Regions from separate parts of the Thalassotalea sp. SU-HH00458 genome, predicted to be linked through region 2. Evidence: predicted binding sites of a transcription regulator. Region 2 holds the regulator's gene; each other region holds the start of a gene.
What was found. The regulator FNR, encoded in region 2, switches genes on or off when oxygen is low (the NO sensors DNR and NnrR bind a similar motif). The targets are predictions, from matches to a motif close to TTGATCTAGATCAA.
Positions count from the first base shown of each region.

Region 1: the regulator FNR is predicted to act here: its motif matches at 1,166-1,179, upstream of ubiU (ubiquinone anaerobic biosynthesis protein UbiU).
Region 3: the regulator FNR is predicted to act here: its motif matches at 1,135-1,148, upstream of ABXH06_RS10200 (DUF3149 domain-containing protein).

Region 1 is NZ_BAABWW010000003.1:190,579-192,854, forward strand. It holds gene ABXH06_RS06120 (U32 family peptidase) at 1-85, opposite strand, end outside; gene ubiU (ubiquinone anaerobic biosynthesis protein UbiU) at 110-1,105, opposite strand; gene ubiT (ubiquinone anaerobic biosynthesis accessory factor UbiT) at 1,298-1,825, shown strand; gene ABXH06_RS06135 (HD domain-containing phosphohydrolase) at 1,822-2,276, opposite strand, start outside.
Region 2 is NZ_BAABWW010000013.1:28,427-30,702, forward strand. It holds gene ABXH06_RS16720 (sulfite exporter TauE/SafE family protein) at 1-511, shown strand, start outside; gene fnr (fumarate/nitrate reduction transcriptional regulator Fnr) at 556-1,275, shown strand; gene uspE (universal stress protein UspE) at 1,466-2,276, shown strand, end outside.
Region 3 is NZ_BAABWW010000005.1:293,018-295,293, reverse strand. It holds gene ABXH06_RS10210 (ATP-binding cassette domain-containing protein) at 1-241, shown strand, start outside; gene ABXH06_RS10205 (tetratricopeptide repeat protein) at 315-1,055, shown strand; gene ABXH06_RS10200 (DUF3149 domain-containing protein) at 1,223-1,351, shown strand; gene ABXH06_RS10195 (flagellin) at 1,510-2,199, shown strand.

The sequences.
Region 1 (2,276 bases), on a different contig from region 2:
CCTCACTATTTATTGCTTGCTGATAGAATGTTTCAACTTGATCTTTAGGCCAAAAGAACAAACTGGCTCCGAGGGAAAACTTCATTATTAACTCTCTTTGTTTAATCGATTATTGCCATTGACGGTGATAAGCACCTAACGTGGTTTGTTTCCCTTCTGATAACTTTGCTAAAGAATCCATCCAACGACTTTCTACCTCAAATTTATCGGGAGATCGTTGATAACTATCTAATGCACTACGCCATGTTTTTGCTATCTGTTCAACATAAGCAGGGCTACGTTGTCGGCCCTCTATTTTGACCGAAACTACGCCCATTTTTGCTAGTTGAGGGATCAAGGCAAGGGTATTTAAACTGGTTGGCTCTTCTAGTGCATGATATACGTTTTCATTTACAGCAAATTTACCTTTACATAACGTAGGATATCCAGCCTTTTCATCCGGTTGATAACGGTCGATCAATACACCATTTAGCCGACTTTCCAAACCTTTATCAGTGTCTTGCCAACGCACATATTTAGCTGGTGAACAAGCTCCAACGGTATTAGGAGATTCTCCTGTCATATAAGAAGATAAATAACACCGCCCTTCCGACATAATACATAAACTACCAAAAGCGAATACTTCTAACGGTACTGGAGTTTTAAGGGCTAATTGTCTGACTTGTTGCACAGATAATACTCGAGGTAACACCACACGACTTACTTCAAAGTTTTCATGATAAAATCGGATAGCTTCTATATTCGTTGTAGATGCTTGCACAGAAACGTGTCGCTCGATATCAGGGTATTTATTTGCTGCATAATCTAACACGCCTAAATCCGCAATGATTAAAGCATCGCACCCAATGGCAACGGCATCATCAACAGCTTTTCGCCAACGCATTTCACCTGCGGGATGTGCAAAAGTATTGATGGCTACATGTAACTTTTTCTCTCGCTGATGAACATAGTCAACAGCTTTTAATAATTTACTTTCTGTGAAGTTTAATCCGGCAAAGTGTCTGGCATTAGTATCACCTTTCATACCAATATAAACCGCATCTGCGCCGTTATTTATTGCTGTTTTTAAGGCAGGAAAATTTCCCGCCGGACATAATAATTCCATACACGTCTTTTTTCAGTAGAATAACCAGCGGCAATTTAACGATTTTTCAATGATGAGGGTTTGACTTAAAACAAACTTTTCGGTTTTTATTTGTAGAACTTTTTCACTAAAAGTTGATCTGTAACAGATAACAATTGAACGCTATTGCTACCATAGCACCTACCAAAACTTTTATTTAAACAAGGGTCCGTTGTGAGGAATCTCATTCCATGTAGTCATTTCACAGCAAATTATGGCGCCAAATTATTAAACAATTTGCCCAGTATTTTAACACCGGTATTAACACGAATTCCTGACTCTGTTCATAAAGCATGTTTATTACCGATTTTACATTCTATTTTTTCTGACGCTATTAACGAGGGTGATTTTGACTTTTTACAAGGGAGCTGGTTAAACATTAACATCAATGATTTGGGGATTTCTTGGCTGTTAAGTTTTCAAAATGATCGCTTGATCATGGCACCAAAAAATAGCAAAAAAGCAGATGTCTGCTTTTTTGCAAATGGCGATGATTTATTATTGATAGCAGGTAGAAAAGAAGATCCTGATACCTTGTTTTTTCAACGACGTTTAAAAATCGAAGGCAACACAGAGTTAGGATTAGCAGTTAAAAACGTTATCGATGCACTAGATTTAGACCAACTACCCAGTATAGCCCATAACGTAGTAAGCCATTGTGCAAATATCATTGCCAAGCATCGAGTTCAGAGTATTGATTAATCAGGCAAACGGTTTCTTATAGACCAAAACTCATCGAAATTATCAATCATAATATCGACGAGTGCTGGCTGAAACTTTTTCCCTTTTTGTTCAATAATATAAGCTTTGATTTCTGACGCTGACCAAGGTTTATCGTAGCTACGTTCTGATCCTAAAGCATCAAACACATCACCAATAGCGACAATACGTGCTTCAATTGGAATTGCTTCCCCTTTTAACCCTTCTGGGTAACCCGTTCCATCCCAATTTTCATGATGATAACGCGCTAATTTCGCCCCTACCATCGCGATACTGGCTTTTGATTTTGTCAATAATTGCGCGCCAGATTCACTATGAGTTTTCATAATATCCCATTCGTTTTCATCGAGCTTTCCTGCTTTATGCAAGATTTGCTCTGGGATGGTGATTTTACCTAGGTCATGTAATGGTGCGGCTAACTTAATAGCTTCAA
Region 2 (2,276 bases):
ATTTTCTTATTCTTTGATAGGTGCTATCGCAGGTTTAACCGGCTCACTCGCAATTAAACACTTAGGATTTCCTATTGTCACTTTAAAAATTATTGCCGGTATTTTTTTAATCTTGCTCGGATTATACATTGGTCAATGGTTATTATGGATATCAAAAGTTGAAGTAATTGGTAAACACCTTTGGCAACACTTATCGCCTTTAAGTAAAAAGATAATTCCGATAAAGAGTGTAAAGAAATCTTTCCTTTTAGGTACCTTATGGGGTTGGTTACCATGTGGTTTAGTTTATTCAACATTAACCTGGTCTTTAGCCAGCGGCAACGCAATAAAAGGAGGTTTGATCATGATGTTTTTTGGGCTTGGTACTTTACCTGCGTTATTGACGGTTTCATTTGGTTTTACTTTTATAAAGCTATTAATGCAAAATAATTATTTTAGAAAAACTATGGCGTTATTACTAATAAGTTATGGTATCTTGACGCTAAAATTTGCATATACACAAATGTTCTAATACCATACTCGAAGTGGATAATTAACTTAGATGTTAAGGAAAATATGTACAAGAATCAAAGCGCATCACAACAACATATTCATTGCCAAAATTGTAGCATCAGTGAACTTTGTCTACCGTATTCTCTTGATGAAAAAGAGTTAGAAACCCTTGATGAAATCATTGACCGGAAACGCCCTATCCATAAAGGTGAGCAGCTTTTTCAAGATGGTCAAACTATGCAGTCCTTATACGCTATACGCTCTGGCACTTTCAAAACGTTTACGGTAAACGAAAGTGGTGAAGAACAAATTACCGGCTTCCATTTAGCAGGAGATTTATTAGGGTTTGATGCCATAGCAGAGTCTGAACATCCGAGTTTTGCAAAAGCATTAGAAACTTCAATGGTTTGTGAAATCCCCTATAATACCTTAGATAATTTATCTAATCATATGCCAAAGCTTAAAAAGCAAATCCTTCGTATGATGAGCTCTGAAATTAAAAATGATCAAGAAATGTTAACTTTATTGAACCGTAAGAATGCTGAGCAGCGTCTTGCTACATTTTTATGTGCCTTAAGCGCCCGTTATCACGCTAGGGGATTATCAGCCACTGAGTTCAGGTTGACGATGACTCGCAGTGATATTGGCAATTATATCGGCTTAACGGTTGAAACAATTAGTCGGTTATTAAATCGATTCAATAAAAATGACTTAATTAAAGTTGATGGCAAGCTTATTACAATTTTAGACAGCGATAAGCTTGAAGATTGTGCTGCGCTATAGCAGCACATCACTCTCCCACATACTTTTGCCTTGCGTAAATATATCTCAAACATCTGCAAAGTATTTGCTTGCTTAACTTTTCCTTCAAAACGACCAATTTATTGATTTAAAACAATCTTCAACTATGTGTTATATAAGAATATAACTATACTGATAGTAAATCATTAACATGAGTTATTCTGGAGCGAATATGGAAAAGTATCATCAAATATTAGCAATCATAGATCCAACCACTGAAGATCAAAAAGCCTTAAAAAGAGCAATTGAATTAGCCAAACAAACTCAGGCCACCATCACAGCTTTCCTTTCGATATATGATTTTTCTTATGAGATGACTACCATGCTGTCAAACGATGAGCGTGAAGCTATGCGCAACTCATTAATTAATGATCGTATTCAATGGTTGAATGAGTTAATTAACGTTTTACCGCACGATAATATTGCAATAGATACTAAAGTAATTTGGCACAATAGACCTTTTGAACCCATTATTGAAGAAGTATTAAATAATGGCTATGACATAGTCATTAAAGGAACACATCAGCACGATAAATTAAAATCAGTCATATTCACGCCAACTGATTGGCATATATTAAGAAAATGTCCCTGTCCTGTTTTATTAGTGAAAGATCATTTATGGCCAATGAATGGCAATATTGTCGCGGCACTCAATGTAGGCAGTGCTGAAGCAGAGCATCAATCTTTAAATGTAAAAATCACAGAAGAAGCGATCAATCTATCAAAATTGATCAAGGCAAATGTTCATTTGGTCAACTCTTTCCCTGGCACTCCCGTTAATATCGCAATTGAGATCCCTGAATTTAATGCAAACGAATACAACGAATCCATGTTAAGTCATCATATAGAAGCGATGGATGAGCATGCTCAACAGTTTGCAATCAGTAAAGAGCACACCCATGTGGAAGAAGGTTTACCAGAAGATATCATTGTCAGGCTGGCAGACGAATTAGATGCAGAATTAGTGATCTTAGGTACTATTG
Region 3 (2,276 bases), on a different contig from region 2:
AATCGCAGCGCCGCTAAAAAAACAAGCTCAGCAATACGAGAAAAAAGTCCAACAATGGCAAGCGAAGTTAACGGAGGTGGAAAGCATTCTAGCCGAGAGTGAAATCTATCAAGCAGAGCATAAAACCCGATTAGCAGAATTAATGAAAGAACAAGGAAAATTAAAACAAGATATTGAAGAAAACGAGATGCTTTGGCTTGAACTTGAAGAAAAAATTGAAGAAATAATGTCACAACAATAGCGAACTTTTTTGATCAATTGCTACACTTAAGAAGAAACAAATGAACATTAAAAAAAATACACAAAGGTGCTTTATGAAAACATTTCAATTAATAGCATTACTCATATCATTTTCTCCTAGTTTTTTAGCTTTTAGTTTTGATGGCGATTTAGAACTAGGAATTTTTCAACTCAATAGAGGAGAATTTAAAGCTGCTATTGCTGAATTTGAACCTTTAGTAGAGGAAGAATATTCTCCTGCCCAATATCAAATGGCCTTGATTTATGAGAATGGCTGGGGCGTTAAAAAAGATCCACAAAAAGCCTTCGAGTTAATGAGTTTAGCTGCCGCACAAAACTACCCTGATGCGCTATTTAATTTATCGGTTATGTACAGTGAAGGTGAAATAGTTAAAAAAGATTTAAAAACCGCCTTTGTCTTAATGCAAAAAGCCGCCGATAAAGAATTAGCTAGTGCGCAATTTAATTTAGGTGTGATGTACGCCAATGGAATTGGTGTCGATAGAAATTTAGCCAAAGCTGCACGATGGTACGAAATGGCTGCTAGACAAAATTATACCTTAGCGCAATTTAATTTAGCGTTAATGTATTTTGAAGGCAAAGGTGTCAAGAAAAGCACGGAAATGTCATATGTTTGGAATTATATTGCAGCAAGAAGTGGCTATACCCCTGCCATTAAAAGCCGTGATATGGATGAACACAAACTCAGCGTTGAAGATATTCAAAAAGGCCGTGATCATGCGAATTCCCTGTATGCACAAATTATTGAACAAATTGATCTAAAAAATAAAAAGCGCTCTCTGCAACGTTATTAAGCCCTATTTATGTAAAAGAGTTAATACCGAACTACAGTCCGAAATGCCTTTTCGGACTGTATTACTTTCCATTCATCTCTTGATCTACATCACATTCTTTCTCCAGTTAATACGATAAAATACCCACATAACTTAAAAGGTTTTATTAAACATACTTGGAGTATCTTATGAATTTATTTAATATGTTAATCAATGACCCCGTCGTACTAATTTCTTTTATCGGCTTAGCAACCGTCATTGGCATTTGTAGTTTTTATGTATATTACTTCATAAAAAACATTGAAGAAAATAATTAAATTTTAACGGTAGCTTGATGATTTATTGGCGATTTAACACAGTATTAACCAGCAGGCCGGTATAATTCTGTTTATTATATGAGCGATTCAGCGCGATATTTGCTATAGTTACTTAGATTATTTCGAACTACTTGTTGTAAATTTCAAAGGCGGTGACTATGAGTCTTTCTATTAACCAAAGCTCTCCAACATTAAGCTTCATTGAGCGCATAACAAAAGAGCGTGAAGAAAAAGATGAGCAACTTGCCTCTGGGAAACGTATTAATAGTGCTGCAGACGATGCTGCTGGCTTGCAAATAGCGAATAGATTAACCTCTCAAATAAATGGTTATCAACAATTAAGCATTAACTCACAAGATCAAATAAACATTAATAATGTACAATCTGGTCAACTAGCCTCTATTTCAGAAGGATTACAGCGAGCAAAAGAACTTTCCATTCAATCGGGTAACCCCTTAAGTAGCGGTGGTGCAATACAAGGTGAACTCGATCAAGTCACTGAACAAATTAATACTATTGCTGCAGAAGTACTTGATGACCCAAATTTTTTAGCAGGACTTGATGCAAGCGATCCAACGGCAACACAAGGAGCAATTGATACTGCTTTTGAAACCCTCAATAATACGGCGGCTACACTAGGAGCAGAGTCAAACGCTTTAGCAAGTCAAGTTTCTACCTATGAAACTAGTCGAGTCAATGTGAGTGAATCACGTTCACGTATTGAAGATACCGATTTTGCAAAAACTACCGCTGAAAAAGAAAAACTAGACACCTTATTACAAGCCACTATCATTGCGAAAAAAGATAGCGAAGCGCGAAAAGGTTTATTAATTAATCAATTAATTTAACTCGTCAAATCCCACTGATTCAATAAATACGGTGTATTTAAGCCTACTGAACAGTAGGCTTTTTTAATGCGAAACGT